2 regions of the Actinomadura gamaensis genome follow, and region 1 is predicted to be linked to the other one. Evidence: riboswitches for the same ligand, from Rfam matches in the RefSeq annotation. Region 1 holds a riboswitch; the other holds the start of a gene.
The links. A riboswitch is a leader RNA that binds a small molecule or an ion and turns the genes downstream of it on or off. The one in region 1 is predicted to bind glycine.
Positions count from the first base shown of each region.

Region 2: another riboswitch for glycine. It lies ahead of gcvT (glycine cleavage system aminomethyltransferase GcvT); the one in region 1 lies ahead of gcvP (aminomethyl-transferring glycine dehydrogenase).

Region 1 covers NZ_JBHSIT010000002.1:505,118-516,416, forward strand. Annotated here, with positions in the region: gene ACFPCY_RS08165 (bifunctional nuclease family protein) at 1-257, shown strand, start outside; gene ACFPCY_RS08170 (MerR family transcriptional regulator) at 745-1,347, shown strand; gene ACFPCY_RS08175 (flippase-like domain-containing protein) at 1,524-4,331, opposite strand; glycine riboswitch at 4,577-4,672, shown strand; glycine riboswitch at 4,673-4,791, shown strand; gene gcvP (aminomethyl-transferring glycine dehydrogenase) at 4,859-7,735, shown strand; gene ACFPCY_RS08185 (tetratricopeptide repeat protein) at 7,930-9,135, shown strand; gene ACFPCY_RS08190 (alpha/beta hydrolase family protein) at 9,629-10,240, shown strand; gene ACFPCY_RS08195 (DUF5999 family protein) at 10,513-10,716, opposite strand; gene ACFPCY_RS08200 ((Fe-S)-binding protein) at 11,083-11,299, shown strand, end outside.
Region 2 covers NZ_JBHSIT010000015.1:22,149-33,447, forward strand. Annotated here, with positions in the region: gene ACFPCY_RS37690 (glutamine synthetase family protein) at 1-506, shown strand, start outside; gene ACFPCY_RS37695 (aldehyde dehydrogenase family protein) at 551-1,909, shown strand; gene ACFPCY_RS37700 (3-oxoacyl-ACP reductase) at 1,911-2,675, shown strand; gene ACFPCY_RS37705 (alginate lyase family protein) at 2,730-3,974, opposite strand; glycine riboswitch at 4,130-4,227, shown strand; glycine riboswitch at 4,229-4,330, shown strand; gene gcvT (glycine cleavage system aminomethyltransferase GcvT) at 4,405-5,505, shown strand; gene gcvH (glycine cleavage system protein GcvH) at 5,525-5,914, shown strand; gene ACFPCY_RS37720 (serine hydroxymethyltransferase) at 5,917-7,185, shown strand; gene ACFPCY_RS37725 (L-serine ammonia-lyase) at 7,259-8,632, shown strand; gene ACFPCY_RS37730 (cytochrome P450) at 8,613-9,911, opposite strand; gene ACFPCY_RS37735 (winged helix-turn-helix transcriptional regulator) at 9,991-10,440, opposite strand; gene ACFPCY_RS37740 (thiolase family protein) at 10,467-11,299, opposite strand, start outside.

The DNA of each region.
Region 1 (11,299 bases):
TGCGGACGGTGAACATCACCGCCCTGCGCGACGGGATCTTCTTCGCCGACCTCGTCTTCTCCAACGGGGTCGAGGTCAGCGCCCGCCCGTCGGACTCGATCGCGCTCGCGCTGCGCACCGGCGCGACGATCTTCGCCGCCGAGGACATCCTCGAGGAGGCGGGTGTCGCGATCCCGGACGAGCAGGAGGACGAGGTCGAGAAGTTCCGCGAGTTCCTCGACACGATCACCCCCGAGGACTTCGGCCGCGCCGGCTGACCGCCCCACGGCCCGCCGCCGCCCGCCCGTCGAGGCGCCCGCCCCCTGCGCCGTCCGGTCACTGCGCCGTCCGGTATTCGAGCTTTGCGGCGCGGGGCCGCGGGTTTTGACACGCCCGTCCGCTCGCGTTCTCCGGAGAAATCTTCGGCGTGGCGCGCGGCGGGCACGGAACGTGACGAAAGTGATCATCGGGGCGGGGACGAAACGGTCACGCCGGGTGACGTGCGAGGTCATGCGGCTGCCCGGATGTTCTCGCACCGGCCGGACCTGCCCGTTTCCGCACCGGGGGGACGTGGGTAGGAGTGCGGTGAGAGCGGAGGTGCGCAGTTTGCCCACGTGAAGCCGGTTCATCCGGGTAGGCGACGCGCCGACGACGAACGTTGACCACACCCTGACCGGCACCTACCGTGCTGGTGGAACACCCGTGGTGTCATTCGTCAAACCCCCTTGACGAAACCCCGCGGGCTGACAGAAGCCGGAGGTCCGCGTGGCGGTGAGCAGCGGCGAGGGCAAGGCGACCCCTGACAGGCGCGTGGCGTCCCAGCGCGCCGGAGAGCAGGGCCTGCTCTTCGAGACCAGGGTCTCGGCCCCGCCGGAGGACGTCGGCTACCGGGGCCCCACGGCGTGCGCCGCCGCGGGGATCACCTACCGTCAGCTCGACTACTGGGCGCGCACCGGCCTGGTCACTCCGAGCGTGCGCGCGGCGCAGGGCTCGGGCAGCCAGCGGCTGTACGGGTTCCGCGACATCCTGGTGCTGAAGGTCGTCAAACGCCTCCTCGACACCGGGGTCTCGCTCCAGCAGATCCGCACGGCGGTGACCCACCTGCGCGACCGCGGCGTCGAGGACCTCGCCCAGATCACCCTCATGAGCGACGGTGTGAGCGTCTACGAGTGCACCTCGGCCGACGAGGTCGTCGACCTGCTCCAGGGCGGGCAGGGCGTCTTCGGCATCGCGCTCGGCCGGGTGTGGCAGGAGGTGGAGGGCAGCCTGGCGGAGCTGCCCGCCGAACGCGCGGACACCGGCGAGGACGACGACGCGCACCCCCACGACGAACTCGCCCACCGCCGCCGCGCCCGCCGCACCGGCTGACCCCCGATCGTCCTTCCCGGGCCGCCCCGGCGCCCGACGTCCGACCCCCGAGCGGTCACCCCCGACCCCCTCTCGCAGACTTCGCAGGACCTCTCAGGGCCTCTCGCAGCCCTTGGTCGCAGTTGCCCTTCGCAGTTGCCCCTCGCAGGCTTCGCGGACGCCGTGAGGGGCGCCGCTCAGATCGCCTCCTTGCGCTGGAGGTAGGCGAAGGCCGCCCAGCCGGGCAGCACCGGCAGCCAGAACGTCAGCAGGCGGAACAGCAGCACCGCCGAGGTCGCGGTCTCGGCGGGCAGCCCGGAGATCGTAAGCGCCAGCGTCAGCGCCCCCTCGACCGCGCCCAGGCCGCCGGGCGTCGGCGCGGCCGAGCCGAGCGCGTTGCCGGTCAGGAACACCACGACCACGGCCGTCCAGGGCAGGTCGCCGCCGAACGCGCGGATGGAGGCGTCCAGGCAGACCACGAACCCGGCGGTCAGCAGCAGCGTGCCGCCGAGGCTCGTGGCGAGCTTGCGCGGCGACTGGAGGACGTCGACCAGCCGCGGCAGCACCCCCGAGAACATCGACCGCAGCCGCGCGGTCACGAACCGCCGCACGCGCGGGATGGCGAGGGCCACCGCGACCGGGATCGCGAGCATCAGCAGCACGATGACGATCGTCCGGGACGGCGCGAGGTCGCGGGTGGCGGTCTGCGTGGAGCCGGAGATGAACCCGAAGACCACCAGCATCAGGATGTGGACGACCATGCCCATCAGCTGGGACGCGCCGACGCTGGCCACCGCCGGGCCCGAGCGGATCCCGGCCTTCTGCAGGTAGCGCGTGTTGAGCGCGACGCCGGTGACGGCGGCGGGCGCGACGAGCTTCACGAAGGACGCGGCGACCTGCACCAGGATCGTCCGCCACAGCCGCAGCCGCTCCGGGACGAACCCGATGAGCATCAGCGCCGCCGCGACGTAGGTGACCGCGGAGGCGAGCGCGCCGAGCGCCGCCCACCAGACGTTCGCCCGCTCGCCGATCTGGTCCAGGTTCACGCTGGTGAGCTGCGGGATGACGATGTAGGCGGCGAACGTCAGCGCGACGATGCTGACGATGGTCCGGGGACGGAAGCGCTCCAGCCGGACGGGTTCGGTCTCGGCCTCGGGCTCCAGCTTCAGGATCTGCTCGCGGATGCGGGTGAGCAGGTGCTTGTCGTGCCGGAGCGCGGTGCGGGTGGCCCGGGTCAGCGCGACCCGCTGGAGGAGCGGGACGGCGGCGGCGAGCGCGCCCTCGCCCAGCACGGGCGCGGCGGTCGCGACGGCCCGCTCCGCGCCGACCCGCAGCGCGAGGGTCGTGAGGAGCTGGGCACGGTCCAGGCGCAGCGCCAGGTCGCCCGCGGCGATCTCGCCTACGCCCAAGTCCACGATGTGCGCGAGGCGCCCTTCGGGACCGTCCTGCCCGGCCTCGGGCGCGGTCTCAGGTCCGTGACCCGCCTCGCCGTCCGCGCCGCCGTCCCGGCCGCCGTCCCGGCCACCGTCCGCGCCGCCGTCCGCGCCGCCGTCCGCGCTGCCGTCCGCGTCGGCGCCGTTCGCGCCACCGCCGTTCGTGCCGCCGCCCGCCGTGAGGTCGGCGCTCACGCCCGAGCGACCGCCCGCCCCGGCCTCGGCGTCCGCGCCGCCGGCCGGTCCGGCCGGTCCGGCCGGTCCGGACGGTTCGGAGATGCTGACGAGGATCGCGTGGCCCTCCAGGAGGCGGTGCGCGAGCCGGGCGGCCTGGAGGCGGGCGAACTGGTGCCAGACGTCGGTGAGGAGCGCGTCGTCGATCTCCTCGTCGGTCAGCTCGTCGAGCCGCCGTCCGGGGACGTGCTCGTAGGCGAGCAGCGCCGCCTCGGTGCCGACCTCGCAGGCGCCGGTGAGGCGCGGGGTGCGGACGTCCGCCGCGGACGCCGCGTAGGCCATCAGCGACTCCTGCTCCAGGGCGCGGCGCAGGGAGCGCAGCGGGCGGCGGCCGCTGCCCGCGCGCAGCCGCACCAGCCGCCACAGCCGGTACACGAGCCCGGCCGTCTGCTGGTCGCGGTCGAGCACGTTCACCTGGAGCTGCCAGCGACCGCGGGGGAGCGGGCGGCCCGCGCCGTCGCGCGGCGCGCCGTCCGGGCCGGGGGCGATCTCCACCGCGTACCGGCGCGGCTCGTCGGCGGCCGTGACGAGCCGCCGGGCGCCGACCGGACGCAGCCCGAGCCGGGTGAGCGCCGCCACCACCGCCGTGCCGGGCGGGCGCGGGTTCGGCGTGCCGACCGCGTACAGCGTGCCGTGGCCGATCGCCTCGCCGAGGAAGTAGGTGGCCGCGAGCGCCGACACCGAGGCGTAGGACGCGGTGAGGCCGGTGAGCGCGGCCAGGACGATCATGGTCCAGGCGGTGAGCTGCCAGCGGGAGCGTCCGGCCATCCCGACCGCCGCGACGAACGCGATCACCGGCGCGATGTCGGTGTGCACCACGGCGGTGCCGGAGCTGCCCCAGATCAGCGCGTCCAGCAGGCCGCTCGGCGCGGCGGGGACGACCCAGTCGTCCACCGCCACGGTCAGCCCGAAGGTGATCATCGCGGCGAGCACCGCGATCGCCACCCGCGACCCGTCCCGGTGGAACAGCCGTTCGACCGCGAACGCGACCGGGACGGCCAGCACCCCGAAGCTGGACGCCAGCGTCGCCAGCGACAGCAGCCACCGCGGCGCGTGCGCGGTGCCCTCGACGATGTCGGTCTGGAGGCCGTGCGTGGTCTGCTGGGCGATGGTCACCAGCAGCATGACGGCGGCGAGGCCGGCGACCGAGGTGAGGAAGCGGATCGCGTCGCCGGACCGGCGGATCCGGCCGGGCCACGGCGGTTCCTCGACCGGGATCGCCGGTGCCGCGGCGGGCTCCGGGTCACCGGGGACGGCGGGACGCGGCGCGGTCGCGGCCGGGACGTGCCCGGCCTGGGCACGGCCGGTCCGCGCCGCGCCGTCCTGGGTCCGCGTCACGCCGCACCGCCGTTCCGTCGTCGCCCCGCGCCCCCGCGGTTTCCGGGTCCCCTGACCGTGAGCTGCGAATATCGTACTTTCTCCGGCGGCCGCGGCGGGGGAGGGGTCGCTTCCGCCACGCCGGGCGGCCCCGCGGGCCGGCCGGGCGGGCCGCCGCGCGCCGCCGGGGCTCCGGGCCGGTGACGGTGGGACCGCCGCGTTCGATCGTGCCCGGTGTTGGATAGAGTTCCCAAAGGAAACGCCGCTGACCCTGTGCGGGAGAGATTCCACGCCGCCAGCGTGGGACGCCGAAGGGGCAACCCTCCCCGGAACCTCTCAGGCAAAAGGACCGCTCAGACGAGGCACCTCTGGAAAGCAGGCGCGCGCGTCCCCGGAAACGGAGGCGGGCCGCCTCACCGAAGGGGAAATCCCGCGCGCCCGCGCGGGGGAAGCTCTCAGGTGCCACGACAGAGGGGGAGACCGTGTCACCGGCCGACGGCCGGGGACGCCCTGAGCGACCGCTTTCGCAGCCCAGGAGGCTCTCCCCAATGACCGCCCAGTACTTCGCTCCCGTGGCCTCGCCACAGACCCCGCGGTCGGCGTTCGCCGACCGGCACATCGGCCCGGCCGGCGACGAGCGGTCCCGGATGCTCGCGGCGATCGGCTACTCCGGCGCCGACGCCCTGATCGACGAGGCGGTCCCGGCGGGGATCCGCACGTCCCGCCCGCTGGCGCTGCCGCCCGCGCTGTCGGAGCCCGCGGCGCTGGCCCGGCTGCGCGAGCTGGCGGACAAGAACACCGTGCTGACGTCCATGATCGGGCTGGGCTACCACGGCACCCACACGCCGGGCGTGATCCTGCGCAACGTGCTGGAGAACCCGGGCTGGTACACCGCCTACACGCCGTACCAGCCGGAGATCTCGCAGGGCCGGCTCGAGGCGCTGCTCAACTTCCAGACCGTGGTCGGCGACCTGACCGGGCTGCCGGTCGCGAACGCCTCCATGCTGGACGAGGGCACCGCCGCCGCCGAGGCGATGGCGCTGGCGCACCGGGTGGGCCGGCGCAAGGAGCCGGGCGCGTTCCTCGTGGACGCCGACGCGCTGCCGCAGACGATCGAGGTGATCCGCACCCGGGCCGTCCCGCTGGGGATCGAGGTCGTCACCGCCGACCTGTCGGGCGGGCTGCCCGAGGGCGACTTCTTCGGCGTGCTGGTGCAGTACCCGGGCGCGTCCGGGGCCGTCCGCGACCTGACGCCGCTGGTGGACGCCGCGCACGCCCGCGACATGCAGGCCGTCGTCGCCGCCGACCTGCTCGCGCTGACCCTGCTGCGCCCGCCGGGGGAGAGCGGCGCGGACATCGTGGTCGGCTCGGCGCAGCGGTTCGGCGTCCCGTTCGGCTTCGGCGGCCCGCACGCGGGGTACATGGCCGTCCGCGAGGGCATCCAGCGGCAGCTTCCGGGCCGCCTGGTCGGCGTGTCGGTGGACGTCGACGGCAGGCCCGCCTACCGGCTGGCGCTCCAGACCCGCGAGCAGCACATCCGGCGCGAGAAGGCCACCAGCAACATCTGCACCGCGCAGGTGCTCCTCGCGGTGATGGCGAGCATGTACGCGGTCTACCACGGCCCGGAGGGGCTCGCCGCGATCGCGCAGCGCGCGCACGGGCACGCGGTGCGGCTGGCGGCCGGGCTGCGCGCGGGCGGCGTCGAGGTCGTCCACGAGCACTTCTTCGACACCGTGTTCGCGCGCGTGCCGGGCCGCGCCGCCGAGGTCGTCGCGGCCGCGCGGGCGCAGGGCGTGAACCTGCGGCTCGCCGACGCCGACCACGTCGGGATCGCCTGCGACGAGACCACCACCGGCGAGCACGTCGCGGCGGTGTGGCGCGCGTTCGGCGTCGAGGGCGTCGAGGGCGTTCCGGCCGGGGACGCGCTGGAGTTCGTCCGCCGCGAGAGCCCGTACCTGACGCACCCGGTGTTCCACGCGCACCGCTCCGAGACCGCGATGCTGCGCTACCTGCGCCGCCTCCAGGACAAGGACATCGCGCTCGACCGGTCCATGATCCCGCTCGGCTCCTGCACGATGAAGCTGAACGCGACGACCGAGATGGAGCCGATTACCTGGCCGGAGTTCGCGAACATCCACCCGTTCGCGCCGATCGACCAGGCCGCCGGATACGTGGAGCTGATCGGAGAGCTGGAGGGCTGGCTGGCCGAGATCACCGGGTACGCCCGGGTGTCGGTGCAGCCGAACGCCGGTTCGCAGGGCGAGCTGGCCGGGCTGCTGGCGATCCGCGGCTACCACGCCTCGCGCGGCGAGGCCCACCGGAACGTCTGCCTGATCCCGTCCTCGGCGCACGGCACCAACGCCGCGTCCGCGGTGATGGCCGGGATGAAGGTCGTGGTCGTCAAGTGCGACGACGGCGGCAACATCGACGTGGACGACCTGCACGCCAAGATCGACAAGCACGGCGACGCGCTCGCCGCGATCATGGTGACCTACCCGTCCACGCACGGCGTCTTCGAGGAGACGATCACCGATGTCTGCAAGGCCGTGCACGACGCGGGCGGCCAGGTCTACGTGGACGGCGCGAACCTGAACGCGCTGGTCGGCCTGGCCCGGCCCGGCGAGTTCGGCTCGGACGTGTCGCACCTGAACCTGCACAAGACCTTCTGCATCCCGCACGGCGGCGGCGGTCCGGGCGTCGGTCCGGTCGGCGTCCGCGAGCACCTGGCGCCGTTCTTGCCGTCCCACCCGCTGCGCGCCGAGGCCGGGCCGCAGGAGACGGGCGTCGGGCCGATCTCGGCGGCGCCGTGGGGTTCGGCGGGCATCCTGCCGATCTCCTGGGCCTACATCGCCATGATGGGCCCGGACGGCCTGCGCGCGGCGACCGAGGGCGCGATCATCGCCGCGAACTACCTGGCGGCCAAGCTCGCCCCGCACTTCCCGATCCTCTACACCGGCCGGGACGGCCTGGTCGCGCACGAGTGCATCGCCGACCTCCGCAAGATCACCAAGGAGACCGGGATCACCGCCGAGGACGTCGCCAAGCGGCTGATCGACTACGGCTTCCACGCGCCGACGCTGGCGTTCCCGGTCGCCGGGACGCTGATGATCGAGCCGACCGAGAGCGAGGACCTCGCCGAGCTCGACCGGTTCGTGGACGCGATGGTCGAGATCCGCCGCGAGATCCAGGCCGTCGCGGACGGCACGCTCGACGCGGAGGACAACCCGCTGAAGAACGCGCCGCACACCGCCGACTGCCTCGTCACCGAGGACTGGAAGCACGCCTACCCGCGCGAGCGGGCCGCCTACCCGCTGCCGTCGCTGCGCGAGGGCAAGTACTGGCCGCCCGTCCGCCGCATCGACCAGGCGTACGGCGACCGGAACCTGGTCTGCTCCTGCCCGCCGCCGGAGGCGTTCGAGGACTGACCCGCCCGGCACGCGAGGGGCCCGTCCCGGGACGCTCCGGGGCGGGCCCCTTCCCGTCTCCGTTGGTGATCTACAATGTAAAGGCGGTCGCCGCGGTACATGATCAGATTCGGGTGTGTCGGGGTGGGACGCCGGGCGGCCGGATCGCTAGGCTCGGCACGCCGAACCCCCATCCCCAGAGGGCATAGACGATCATGAGCGACACGCCCGGACAGCCGGTCGAGGCAGCGTCGGCCGGAGGGCCGGCCGGAGAGCCGGCCGCGGATCCCGCCGGGGCCGCGGCCGCGCGGGCGGCCGAGTTGTGCGAGCGGGCCCGGCGGCTCGCGGAGGACGGCGAGTCCGACCGCGCGGCGGCGCTGTTCGGGGAGGTGCTGGCGCTCGGCGACACCCCGCTGCGGGCCCGCGCCGCGCTCGGCCTCGCGGTCGTCCTGGACGACTCGGGCGACGTCGCGGGGGCGCGCGAGGCCGACCGCGCCGCGATCGCCACCGGCGACGCCGAGTACGGCGCGCGCGCCGCCTACCACCTCGCGCTCACGCACGAGCGCGCGGGCGAGCGCGACGAGGCCGAACCCGCCTGGCGGATCGTGGTCGACTTCGGGAACCCGGCCTACCTCCCGCCCGCGCACCTGGCGCTCGCCCGCCTCGCCGACGACGCGGGCGACTTCGACCGCGCCCGCGAGCACTGGGAGGAGACCGTCGCGACCGGCGACCGCGAGTACGGGCCGCTCGCCGCGCACGACCTCGCGCAGCGGCTGCTGGAGCGCGGCGAACCGGCCCGCGCGCAGCGGATCCTGACCGCCGGGCTGAAGCTCATCGACCGGGCGTCCGCGCCGCACGCGCACTCGCGGCTCGCCGTCGCGCTCGGCATCGCCTGCCTCGACCAGGCCATCGGCGCGTTCGGCGCGGCGCTGGGCGTCGCGGGGGAGCACGCCGACGCCGAGGTGGGCCCGCTCGCCACCGAGCTGCTCGCCCGGACGCTGCCGCTGCGCGGCCGGGACGGCGAGGCCCGCGACGCCTGGCGCCGCGGGCTCACGGACTCGGCGATCGCCCCGCAGGTGCGGGCGCGGCTGCGGCGCGAGTTCGCCTCCGACGAGGGCGACGACCCGGCCGAGCTGTGGTGGGAGCCGCTGCTGGAGCAGTCCGTCGCCGAGGGCACGCTCCCCGCGCTCGCGGGCGAGGCGTTCGGCGCGCTGGACCACATGTACGCGCTGCTGGCCGTCCGGTACGCCGCCGAGCCCGCCGACCGGCGGCCCGGCGAGTCGCACGAGGTGATCGGCCGCGCGGTGCGCGTCCCGTCGGACTACGCCTGGGGCCCGCTGCTGCACGAGAGCTTCGCCGAGCGCCTGCGCCTGGCGATGGGCCCCACCGCGGCCCTCCCACCCGGCTGGCCCGACGCATAGCCCCCGACGCCTGCACCTAAGGGGCCTCACGCCTGCGGCGCAACGCCTGAACGCCGAGGAGCCGACGCCTGCGCGCGACGCGTGAACGCCTGGGACGCGGCACCTGTACGCCGAGGAGCCGACGCCTGTACGCCGAGGGGCCGAAACGCCTGCGCGCGGCGCGTGGACGCCTGCGGCGCAACGCCTGAACGCCGAGGAGCCGACGCCTGCGCGCGACGCGTGAACGCCTGGGACGCGGCACCTGTACGCCGAGGAGCCGACGCCTGTACGCCGAGGGGCCGAAACGCCTGCGCGCGGCGCGTGGACGCCTGCGGCGCGGCGCCTGAACGCCGAGAGTCCGACGCCTGGGACGCGGCGCCTGAACGCTGCGGCGCGGCGCTGACCGCCTGGGTGTGGCGCCTGCGGCCGGTATCTCGACGGCTGGAGGCGGCCGGCAGGGTGGCGCCGGGACCCGGGGGCGCGCCGGCGTGGGCGTACCACTACGGTGAGCGACATGGAGATCGTGACGGCGCACGGACCCGCCGAGGTGACGGTGGACGAGCCGGACCCGGGGGAGGGGGCGGCGTTCCTGCTGGTGCTGACGCACGGCTCGAACGGCGGGGTGGACGCGCCGGACCTGCTGGCCGTCCGGGAGGCGGCGCTCGGGCTCGGCGGGGCGGTGGCGCGGGTGCTCCAGCCGTTCCGCAAGGCCGGACGGCGCGCGCCCGGCTCGGCGGTGAAGCAGGACGAGGCGTGGCTGGAGATCGTCAAGCTGCTGCGCGACCGGTTCGGGGACGTGCCGCTCGTCCAGGGCGGGCGCAGCAACGGCGCGCGGGTCGCCTGCCGGACGGCCCGGGACGCGGGGGCGGCCGGCGTGGTGGCGCTGGCGTTCCCGCTGCATCCGCCCGGCAAGCCGGAGAAGTCGCGGGTCGAGGAGCTGCGCGGCGCCGGGGTGCCGGTGCTGGTCGTGAACGGCGACCGCGATCCGTTCGGCGTCCCGGACGCCGAGGACGCCGCCGAGGTGGTCGTCCTGCCGGGGGAGCGGCACGACCTGAACCGGAATCCCGGCGCGGTGGGCGCGGCGGTCGGGCCGTGGCTGCGCCGCTGGGCGGACGTGCCGCGCTGACGCGTGTGGCCGGGCTGGGCGGACGCGCCGCGCTGACGCGTGCGGCCGGGCTGGGCGGACGCGCCGCACTGACTCGTGCGGCCAGGCGGGGCGGACGCGCCGCGTGACGCGGCGCGCTGACGCGTGCGGGCCCGGACATCAGGGAGCCCCGGCGGATCGGCCGGGGCTCGTGCTTCGTCGTGCGGGCTCCGGGCGGGGCCCGGAGCGTCCGGTGGGTCACCGACCCCCCGAGGAAGATCACCCGTTCGGACTAGTCCCCCGTGCGAGACCGGTCAGGCGACCGCGTCGAGACCGAGGTCGGTCGGGCGGTGCGGGGCGACGACCTCGCCGTCGGGGAGCAGTTCACCGGTGTCCTCGAAGACCACGACGCCGTTGCACAGCAGGCTCCACCCCTGTTCGGGGTGGGTGGCCACGGTCCGCGCGGCGTCGCGGTCGGGTCCGTCGGAGGTGGGACAGTGCGGCTGGTGTGGGCACATCGGCGTGCCTCCGGTCTCAGGTACTCGATGGGCGTGCTCGTTCATTACGACGCATCCGAGTGTGGAACGGTTCGACCCCGGGCTGCCATAGCCCGAAGGGACGATTGTCCGGTGGTACTTCCGTACCGTCCGGGTGTGATCGCCCTCACTCCCGGGTGCAGGTGATCAGCGTGCCCGCGCCGAGGTCACGGGGAAAGTACGACACGCCGTCCGATGCATAAAGTTCCTCCCGGTTCGTCCGAGCGCTGTCCGGGACCGGCCGCGGGCCCGTCTCCGCGATGCGATCGTTTCGCCCCGGCGCGCGGGGGCCGGAGCCCTACGATTGCCTCTTGTGGCAGGGACCGACCCCTGGGGAGGTGAGGCCCGATGCGCGTGGCGCTGTTCGTCGCCTGCGTCGACGACACGATGTTCCCGGGCACCGGCCGAGCGGTGACGTCCCTGCTGGAGCGGCTGGGCCACGAGGTGGTGTTCCCGCCGGGGCAGACGTGCTGCGGCCAGCTGCACTGGACGACCGGCTACCGGCGCGAGGCGGCGGGTCTCGCGCGGCGGTTCGCCGAGGTCTTCTCCGGAGCGGGGACGGTCG
Region 2 (11,299 bases), on a different contig from region 1:
CGCACATCGGGCGGGCGTTCGTCGCCGGACAGCAGGCGCTGATGCGCGACTTCACCCTGCTCTACGCGCCGACGATCAACTCCTACAAGCGGTACCAGCCCGGCTCGTTCGCGCCCACCGCGATCAAGTGGGGGCTCGACAACCGGACCTGCGCGCTGCGGCTGGTCGGGCACGGGCCGTCCCTGCGGATCGAGAACCGGACGCCCGGCGGCGACGTGAACCCCTACCTCGCGGTCGCCGGGATGATCGCGGCCGGGCTGCACGGCATCGAGAACGACCTGCCGCTGGAGGAGCCGTACACGGGCAACGCGTACGCCTCCGGCGCGCCGACCGTCGCGCGCTCGCTGCGCGAGGCCGCGGCCGACTGGTCGTCCAGCGCCCTGGCGGCCGAGGTGTTCGGCAAGGAGGTCGTCGAGCACTACGCCAACAACGCCCGCGTCGAGTTGGACGCCTACGACCGCGCCGTCACCGACTGGGAGCTGTTCCGCGGCTTCGAACGGCTCTGAGAACCGACTCCGACTCCGACTCCGACACGAGGGAAGGGCATGTGTTGGACGTGATCAACCCGGCGACCGAGGAGGTCGTCACGTCCGTGGCCATGGCGACGGTCGCCGACACCGACCGGGCCGTCGAGCGGGCGAGGCGCGCCTACGCCCGCTGGCGGGACGTCTCCCCCGGCGACCGGGCGCGGCTGCTGCGCGCGTTCGCCGCCGCGGTCGACGAGCACCTGGAGGAGCTGGCCGAGCTGGAGGTCGCCGAGGCCGGGCACCCGATCGCGCAGGCCCGCTGGGAGGCCGGCAACCTGCGCGACGTGCTGCTCTACTACTCCGCCGCGCCCGAGCGGCTGACCGGCAGCCAGATCCCCGTGGCGGGCGGCCTGGACGTCACCTTCCACGAGCCGCTCGGCGTGGTCGGGCTGATCGTCCCGTGGAACTTCCCGATGCCGATCCTCGGCTGGGGCCTCGCCCCGGCGCTCGCGGCCGGGAACACGGTGATCGTCAAGCCCGCCGAGGCCACCCCGCTCACCGCGCTGCGCGTCGGCGAGCTGGCGCTGGAGGCCGGGCTCCCCGAGGACGTCGTGACCGTCCTGCCCGGCGAGGGCCCGGTCGCCGGACGCCGCCTCGCCGACCACCCGGACGTCGCGAAGATCGCGTTCACCGGCTCGACCCGCGTCGGCCGCGAGCTGATGGCCGCGTGCGCGCCCGGCGTCAAGCGGCTCACCCTGGAGCTCGGCGGCAAGAGCGCCAACATCGTCTTCGCGGACGCCGACATCGAGAAGGCCGCCGCCACCGCCCCCGGCGCGGTCTTCGACAACGCCGGGCAGGACTGCTGCGCCCGCTCGCGCATCCTCGTCCAGCGGCCCGTCTACGACCGCTTCATGGAACTGCTGGAACCGGCCGTCCGGGCCGTCGTCGTCGGGGACCCGCGCGACGAGAAGACGCAGGTCGGGCCGCTGATCACCGGCGCGCACCGGGAGCGCGTCGCCTCGTTCGTCCCGGACGGCGCCCCCGTTGCCGTCCGGGGCACGGCCCCGTCCGGCAAGGGGTTCTGGTACGCCCCGACCGTCCTCGCCGGGGACGGCGTGACCGGCCTGCCCGCCTGGCGCGAGGAGGTCTTCGGCCCCGTCGCGGTCGTCGTCCCCTTCGAGGACGAGGCCGACGCGGTCCGGATCGCCAACGACACCCCCTACGGCCTGTCCGGATCGATCTGGACCCGCGACGTCGGCCGCGCCTTCCGCATGTCCCGCGCGGTCGAGGCGGGCAACCTCTCGGTCAACTCCCACTCGTCGGTCCGCTACTGGACCCCGTTCGGCGGCTTCAAGCAGTCCGGCCTCGGCCGCGAGCTCGGCCCGGACGCCCTCGCCGCCTTCACCGACACCAAGAACGTCTTCATATCCACGGAGGAATAGCGTGCAGCGTTTCGAGGGGCGCGTCGCCGTCGTCACGGGCGGGGCGAGCGGGATCGGGCTGGCGACCGTCCGGCGGCTCGCGGCCGAGGGCGCGAAGGTCGTCGTCGCCGACCTGGACGAGACCGGCGGCACCAAGGCGGCCGAGGAGGTCGGCGGCCTGTTCGTCAAGGCCGACGTCACGTCCGAGGACGACGTGAAGGCGCTGTTCGAGGCCGCCCACGCCGCCTACGGACGGATCGACGTCGCGTTCAACAACGCGGGCATCTCCCCGCCGGACGACGACTCCATCCTGGAGACCGGCCTGGACGCCTGGAAGCGCGTCCAGGAGGTGAACCTCACCAGCGTCTACCTGTGCTGCAAGCACGTGATCCCGTACATGCGGCAGCAGGGCCGCGGATCGATCATCAACACGGCGTCGTTCGTGGCCAAGATGGGCGCGGCGACCTCGCAGATCTCCTACACGGCGTCCAAGGGCGGCGTGCTGGCGATGTCGCGGGAGCTGGGCGTCCAGTTCGCGCGCGAGGGCATCCGGGTCAACGCGCTCTGCCCCGGGCCGGTCTCGACGCCGCTGTTGCAGGAGCTGTTCGCGAAGGATCCGGAGAAGGCGGCCCGGCGGCTCGTCCACATCCCGACCGGACGCTTCGCCGAGCCCGAGGAGATCGCGGCGGCCGTCGCCTTCCTCGGATCGGACGACGCGTCCTTCATCACCGCGTCCGAGTTCCTCGTGGACGGCGGCATCTCCGGCGCCTACGTCACCCCGCTCTAGCGCGAAGAAAAAGGGGGTGCCCGGCCGGGCGCCCCCCTTGACGTGCGCTGACGCCTACGGGGCGTCGGCATGGGTGAGGGTCTCCCAGCCGAGGAAGTAGGACGCTCCGGCCGGGCGCTTCGACGTGACGAGCTGTCCGGTCTTCGGCAGCGCGACCCCGAGGCGGTGGTGGTACTCGTTGTAGCCGATCTCCAGGACCGGGCCGAGGCCGGTCTTCGGGCTGCCCTTGCAGAGCCAGGACGGCGCCTTGGCGCCCAGGTCGTACTGGGCGTGGAACTCCATCGCCTTCGTCAGGCGGGGCCGGGCCTCCTTGTAGAGGTCGAGGCCCTGGAGGCGGGCGGTCTCGGCGACGTGGACGGCGGCGTCGAGGGCCCAGCCGGTGTGGCCGAAGTCGCGGCAGGTCTCCTGGGCGAGGCCGTCCACGAAGGTGCTCTGCCCCTGCCAGTACTTGATCGTCGCCGCCTTGCCCGAGACGCCGGGCGGGGTCTTCGGGAGCGGGCCGTCCTGCTTCAGGTAGACGTACTCGGGCAGGCGCTTGCGCCAGCGGGCCACGGCCTGGTCGTAGGCGGCGCGGTCGTCGGTGTGGACGGCGATGGAGATCGTCGCGTCCGTCATGATCAGTTCCCAGTTGCCGTTCGTCGTGGGGCGGTCCTTGTTGACGACGGGCAGGTACACCGTCCGCAGGAAGGACGAGAACCTCTTCGCGCCCTTCCACTTCGCGCCGTACGGCGAATACTGGATGATCTCGGCGGCGCGGGCCCAGTCGTTGGCGGCCCAGGCCGCCTGGAGCGGCGCGTTGGAGTTGGTGTGCTCCTTCAGCACCTTCGCCCACGCGTCCATGAGCTGGACGGCCTTGGCCGCGTACCGCTGGTCGTGGTTGACCGTGTAGGCGAGCGCGTCGGTATAGGCGGCCATCGCGTCGTCGCGCTCGTCCGTGCAGCCGTTGTTCGGGTGCGACGACGAGCCGCACTCGACGTTCGCGCGGGGCTTCGGTGTCCGCTTCAGGTCGGCGTACTTACTTGCGATCATCGCGTCGTACGCCTTCTTCTGCGGCTGCTTGCCCGCCTTGACGCGGCTGCGCATCGCGTCGAGCTGCGCCTTGCCGACCAGGACGCCGGGGTGCCTGAAGCCCGCGGCGGAGGTCGCCGCGACCGCGCCCGCCGCGTGCTCGCCCCCGGACGCGCCCGCCGACCCGCCGTTCCAGGCGACCGCCGCCACGGACGCGGCGACCACGGCGGCCCCCGCTCCGGACGCGAGCCACACGCGGCTCCGGGTGCCCGCGCTCCGGGTGAACGCCATGGCGTCTCCTCTCGATCGGCTGAAAGATCGCTGAGTTGCGAGATCATGCAACCGTCGGCGTCCGGCCCCGTCAATCGGAACGCCGAAATCAACGGCAAAGCGCGACAAGTCGGCTGGTAGCGCCCCCAGGCCGCTGGTAGATTGCGGACAGCCGTTGATCCCGCGCGGGAGAGCGCCCCCGCCGCCAGCGGGGGCCGCCGAAGGAGCAACTCCTCCCCGGAACCTCTCAGGCCCCACGGACCGCGCGGACCAGGCGACCTCTGGAAAGCGAGGGCCTCACCGCCCTCCGCCGAAGGTGAAAGCCCCCGCAAGGTCAGGGGGTGAAGCTCTCAGGCGCCGATGACAGAGGGGGAGGCACCGAGCCGCCCGGTGCGCGAGTGGGACCATTGACGGGAGTCCACGCGCGCCCCGCGACCAAGGAGCCAGACCCATGTCCGCCGATCCGACTGCCAAGAAGACGCCGCTCTACGACGTCCATGCCGCTCTGGGCGCGAACCTCGTGGACTTCGCGGGCTACCTGATGCCGCTGCGCTACGCGAGCGAGACCGCCGAGCACAAGGCCGTCCGCACCGGCGCCGGGCTGTTCGACCTCTCCCACATGGGCGAGATCTTCCTCACCGGCCCGCAGGCCGCCGCCGCGCTGGATTACGCGCTGGTCGGCAACATCTCGCCGATGGCCGTGGGGAAGGCCCGCTACACCATGATCGTCCAGGAGGACGGCGGGGTGCTGGACGACCTGATCGTCTACCGGCTGGCCGCCGAGACCTACCTGGTCGTCGCCAACGCCTCCAACGTCGCGGTCGTCCGGGACGCCCTGGTCGAGCGGGCCAAGGGCTTCGAGGCCGAGGTGGACGACCGGTCCGACGCCTACGCCCTCATCGCCCTCCAGGGCCCGGACGCGCAGGACATCCTGCTCCGCTTCACCGACGCGCCGCTGCCCGAGCTGAAGTACTACGCCATCCTGTCCGGCACCGTCGCCGGGGTGGACGCCCTGATCGCCCGCACCGGCTACACCGGTGAGGACGGCTTCGAGCTTTTCGTCGCCGCCGCCGACGCGGTGAGCCTGTGGAACACGCTGGCCGGGGTCGAGGGGGTCGTCCCGGCGGGGCTGTCGGCGCGCGACACGCTGCGGCTCGAAGCCGGGATGCCGCTGTACGGCAACGAGCTCACCACCGAGACGACGCCGTTCGACGCGGGCCTCGGCCGGGTGGTCAAGTTCGAGAAGGACGCGGACTTCGTCGGGCGGACCGCGCTGGCCGCGCGTGCGGAGGCCCCCGCAGGCCGTAGGCTCGTGGGACTGGTGGCCCGCGGGCGGAGGGCGCCCCGCAAGGGGTACGCGGTCGTCGGCCCGGACGGCACGCCGTGCGGGGTGGTGACCAGCGGCGCCCCGTCGCCCACACTGGGCACGCCGATCGCCATGGCCTACCTGGACGCCTCGGTCCCCGAGGACACCACCGAGCTGGCCGTGGACGTGCGCGGCCGGCACGAGCCGGTCGACGTCGTCGCCCTGCCTTTCTACAAGCGTTCCTGAATCCCTGGAGAGAGAACACGTGAGCGTTCCGGAGCAGCTCCGCTACAGCGAAGACCACGAGTGGGTCGCCGGCCTCGACAACGAGGACGGCATCGTCACCGTCGGCATCACCCAGCACGCCGCCGACGCGCTCGGCGAGATCGTCTTCCTCGAGCTCCAGCCGGGCGAGGGCGACACCGTCGAGTCCGGCGAGACCTGCGGCGAGGTGGAGTCCACCAAGTCGGTCAGCGACCTGTACTCCCCCGTCAGCGGCGAGATCACCGCGGTGAACGCGGCCGTGGTCGACGAGCCCAAGGTGATCAACGACGACCCGTACGGCGAGGGCTGGATCTTCAAGGTGAAGATCAGCGAGGAGCCGGGCGACCTGCTCGACGCCGAGGCCTACGCCAAGCTCATCGAGGAGTCCTGACCGTGGCCGCCCTCTCCTCGCACGACGCCCCGCTGGCGGAGGTGGACCCGGAGGTCGCCGCCGCCGTCGCGGACGAGCTGCACCGCCAGCAGTCCACCCTGGAGATGATCGCCTCGGAGAACTTCACGCCGGTCGCGGTGCTGGAGGCCCAGGGGACGGTCCTGACCAACAAGTACGCCGAGGGCTACCCCGGCCGCCGCTACTACGGCGGCTGCGAGTACGTCGACGTCACCGAGCAGCTCGCCATCGACCGGGCCAAGGAGCTGTTCGGCGCCGAGTTCGCCAACGTCCAGCCGCACTCGGGCGCGCAGGCGAACACCGCGGTGTACTTCGCCCTGCTGAACCACGGCGACACGATCCTCGGGCTCGACCTGGCCCATGGCGGCCACCTGACGCACGGCATGCGCCTGAACTACTCGGGCAAGGTCCTCAACGTGGTGCCCTACCACGTGCGCGAGGACGACGGCCGGGTGGACATGGACGAAGTCGCGCGCCTCGCCGCCGAGCACCGCCCGAAGATGATCGTGGCGGGCTGGTCGGCCTACCCGCGGCAACTGGACTTCGCCCGGTTCCGCGAGATCGCCGACTCGGTGGACGCGCTGCTCATGGTCGACATGGCCCACTTCGCGGGCCTCGTCGCCGCCGGGCTGCACCCCTCGCCCGTGCCGCACGCCGACATCGTCACCACGACGACGCACAAGACCCTCGGCGGTCCGCGCGGCGGCCTGATCCTGGCGCGGGAGGAGTACGGCAAGAAGATCAACTCGGCCGTCTTCCCCGGCATGCAGGGCGGCCCGCTGGAGCACGTGATCGCCGCCAAGGCGGTCGCGCTGAAGGTCGCGGCGTCCGACGAGTTCAAGGACCGCCAGCGGCGCACGCTGGAGGGCGCCCGCATCCTCGCCGAGCGGCTGCTCGCCGACGACGCGGCGAAGGCCGGCGTGAAGGTGCTGACCGGCGGCACGGACGTGCACCTCGTCCTGGTCGACCTGGTCGACTCCGAGCTGACCGGCCGGGACGCCGAGGACCGCCTGCACGCCATCGGCATCACCGTCAACCGGAACGCGGTCCCGAACGACCCGCGTCCGCCGATGGTGACGTCCGGGCTGCGGATCGGCACTCCGGCGCTCGCTACGCGCGGCTTCGGCGCCGACGACTTCCGCGAGGTCGCCGACGTCATCGCGCTGGCGCTCCAGCCGTCCTTCGACGAGGCGGCGCTCAGCGCCCGGGTGAAGGCCCTGGCCGACAAGCACCCCCTCTACCCGAACCTGTGACCGGCCGTGCCCCCGTCCGCCCGGCGGCCGGGGGCACGTCCGTCCCTCTCGCTACAACGGAGTAGCAGCAGCCATGGCTATCAGCGTGTTCGACCTCTTCAAGATCGGCATTGGGCCGTCCTCGTCGCATACCGGCGGGCCGATGGCCGCGGCGCACCGGTTCGCGCGCGGGCTCGACCAGGACGGGGTGCTGGAGAAGACCGCGTCCGTCGAGGCGATCCTCTACGGCTCGCTCGGGCTGACCGGCAAGGGGCACGGCAGCGACAAGGCCGTGATCCTCGGCCTGGAGGGCGACAAGCCCGAGCTGGTGGACGTGGACTCGGTGGACGAGCGCCTCGCGCGCGTCCGCGAGACCGGGGAACTAACGCTCTACGGGGTTAAGCGCGTGCCGTTCGTGGTGGGCGAGCACCTCGTCTTCGAGCGGAAGATCTCGCTGCCCGGGCACCCGAACGGGATGCGGTTCACCGCTTTCGACGCTGACGGCAACGAGCTGCGGTCGCGGGTCTACTACTCGGTCGGCGGCGGGTTCGTCGTGGACGAGAACGCCACCGGCGCGGACCGGATCAAGGCGGACGACACCGTCCTGCCCTACCGGTTCGACACGGCCGCCGAGCTGCTCGACCGGTGCCGCGAGACGGGCCTGTCGATCTCCGCGCTGATGCTGGAGAACGAGAAGGCGTTCGGCCGCACCGAGGAGGAGATCCGGTCCGGGCTGGTCGAGCTGTGGCGGGTCATGCGGGCCTGCGTGGACCGCGGCTGCACCCGCGAGGGCCTGCTGCCGGGCGGGCTGAAGGTGGGCCGCCGCGCGCCGCGCCTGCACCGCAAGCTGACCTCGGAGAAGGCCACCGACCCGCTGCACGCGATGGACTGGGTGACGCTGTTCGCCCTGGCCGTGAACGAGGAGAACGCCGCCGGGGGCCGGATCGTGACGGCCCCGACGAACGGCGCGGCGGGCATCATCCCGGCCGTCCTGCACTACTTCGACCGGTTCGTCCCCGGCGCGGACGACGAGGGCGTCGTCCGGTTCCTGCTGACCGCCGGGGCGATCGGCGTGCTGTTCAAGCAGAACGCGTCCATCTCCGGCGCGGAGGTCGGCTGCCAGGGCGAGGTCGGGTCGGCCTGCTCGATGGCCGCCGCGGGCCTCACCGAGGTCCTGGGCGGGACGCCCGAGCAGGTGGAGAACGCCGCCGAGATCGGCATCGAGCACAACCTCGGCCTCACCTGCGACCCGGTCGGCGGCCTCGTCCAGGTGCCCTGCATCGAGCGCAACGCGGTCGGCGCGATCAAGGCGATCAGCGCCGCGCGGATCTCCCTGCGCGGGGACGGCAAGCACTTCGTGTCCCTCGACCGGGCCATCAAGACCATGAAGGACACCGGCCGCGACATGCTCGACAAGTACAAGGAGACCTCGCGCGGCGGCCTCGCCGTCAACGTGATCGAGTGCTGACCGGCCGGGCCGCCGGGACGGCGTCGAACGAGAGCCGGAACGGGCTCAGCGTGCCCGGCAGCGGCTCGGGCGGGTCGAGGCGCTTCCCGTCGCGCTGCCGGTAGTCGTGCCGCTCCAGCAGCGCGGCCAGGAACTGGGCCGTGGTGAGCAGGACCAGGTCGCGGCCCGGGCACTGGGCCGGGCCCGCGCTGAACGGGACGGCGGCCCAGTCGTGCTGCGGACGGCCGTCCAGCCAGAGGTCCGGGGTGAAGGTGTCGGCGTAGGGCAGGTTCTCGCGGTCGCGGCCGAGGAACGGCGTGAAGATCAGGACGCCGGAGCCCTTCGGGAGGACGCGGCCGTCCCACTCGGTCTCCTCGGTCGTGTCGCGGAGGATGGCCGGGGTGGTCGGCCACAGGCGCAGCGACTCCTGGACGCAGGCGCGCAGGAACGGCAGGTCGCCGGCGTCCTCGCGGGCGCGGGACGCCTGCTCGGGGTGGGACGCCAGCAGCGCGAGGGCGCGGAAGGCGGCCATCCCGGCGGGTTCGTAGGCGAACAGCCACTGCGGCATCTGCGACTGGACCTCGGGTGAGGCCAGCGCCTCGGGGTCGGCGCGGACGGCGTAGCGGTGCAGGCGGGACGCGAAGGCCCGCTCGACGCGCGGGCGGTTCGGGTGCGCGAAGGCCCAGTTGGCGTCCATGCGCAGCCGGGTGAGCAGGTCGGTGGTGATCGAGTCGTCGCGGGCGGCGTCCCCGAGGACGATCCGGCGGACCACGCGCCACCAGGTGCGGCGGAAGTCGTCCCAGGACAGCACGCCGGTGCGGGCGACGCGCCGGAGCAGGTCGCCGGCCTCGTCCCGGATCTTGCCGATGAAGACGTCGGCGTGGTCGTGGGTGTGGCCGGTGTCGAGCGCGGCCTCGTTGCGGCGGCGCAGTTCGGTCCGTTCGGGGCCGCGGGTGATGAGCACGCCGTGCGGCTGGAAGTGCCGCAGGGCCGCGCGCTTCTCCAGGCTGGCGACCTGGAACGGGTCGGGCGATCCGGTCAGGACGCGCCGCACGTGGTCGGGATGCAGGATGAGCGCGAAGTCGCGTCCGGGGATCGAGAGCAGCAGCGGGCCGTGCCCGTAGCGACCGCGCAGTTCGGTGAGGAGCCGTCCGGCGCGGTGGTCGGCGTCCATCCGCTCCTCCACCGCGACCACGGCGGGCCGCCGGGCGATCACGCCCTTGGCGACGGTCGGCGCGATCACCGATCCGGTCACGCGGAGCGTGTCGACGACGGAGGCGCGCGGTACCAACTGGGTCATGGAACACTCCCGGGAAACTGCTGGCGTCTGTTCACGAACGCCGTTCCCCGGTGACGAAGTGGAAACATGGACGGGCCGGTCAGGCGGGCCGGACGCCCCGGCCGCGGGGGCTGTGGGCGCCCTCGCGGGCGGGCTCGCCGCAGGCGGAGCAGACCACGTCGGGGACCAGGTCGGCGCCGCAGGAGTGCGTCCAGGTGACGGGCGGATCGTCCGGGTTGATGTGACGATCGCCCCATTTGAGAAGCATGAGCAGGACGTCGCCCAGCTCCCGTCCGGCCTCGGTGAGGTGGTACTCGTACCGGGCCGGACGGTCGCTGTAGCGCTCGCGGCGGATGATCCCCGCGCCCTCCAGCTTGCGCAGGCGGGCGGTGAGGATGTCGCGGGACGCGCCGGTGTTGCGGGCGATGCCGTCGAAGCGCCGGACGCCGTGGAAGAGCTCGCGGACGACCAGGATCGACCAGCGCTCGCCGACCAGGTCCAGGGTGTCGGCGATCGAGCAGGGCCTCGGGTCGGCGTCCTTCGGCGGCATGACCGTCATGGTAGGGGGCCCGGGCCTCAGAGGCGTTCGATGACCGTGGCGTTCGCGAGGCCGCCCGCCTCGCACATGGTCTGGAGGCCGTAGCGTCCGCCGGTGTCCTCCAGGGCGTGCAGCAGGGTGGTCATGATCCGGGCGCCGCTCGCGCCGAGGGGGTGGCCGAGGGCGATCGCGCCACCCCGGACGTTCGTCCTCGCGGGGTCGGCGCCGGTCTCGCGCAGCCAGGCCAGGACGACCGGCGAGAACGCCTCGTTGACCTCGAACAGGTCGATGTCGTCGAGGGCGAGGCCGGAGCGGGCGAGGGCCTTGGCGGTGGCGGGGATGATCGCGGTGAGCATGAGCAGCGGGTCGTCGCCCGCGACGGCGAAGGCGTGGAAGCGGGCGCGGGGACGCAGGCCGAGGCGCTCGGCGGCCTCGCGGCTCATGACGAGGACGGCGGCGGCGCCGTCGTTGATCGGGGACGCGTTGCCCGCCGTGATGTTCCAGCCGATCTCCGGGAAGCGCCGGGCGGTGGCCTCGTCGTGGTAGGCGGGCTTGAGGTTCGCGAGGATCTCGGGGGTCGTGGCCGGGCGGATCGACTCGTCGGTGCCGGGCCAGGCCAGCTCGCGGTCGAAGGCGTGGCTCGCGGTGGCCTCGGCGGCCTTGCGGTGGGAGGCGGCGGCGAACTCGTCCAGCTCGGCGCGGGTGAGCTTCCAGCGGGAGGCGATCAGCTCCGCGCTGATGCCCTGGCCGACCAGGCCCTCGGGGTAGCGGGCGTGCAGCAGCGGCCCGAACGGGTCGCTGCCGGGCAGCACGGCCGACCCCATCGGGACGCGGGACATCGACTCGACGCCGCAGGCGATCGCGACGTCGT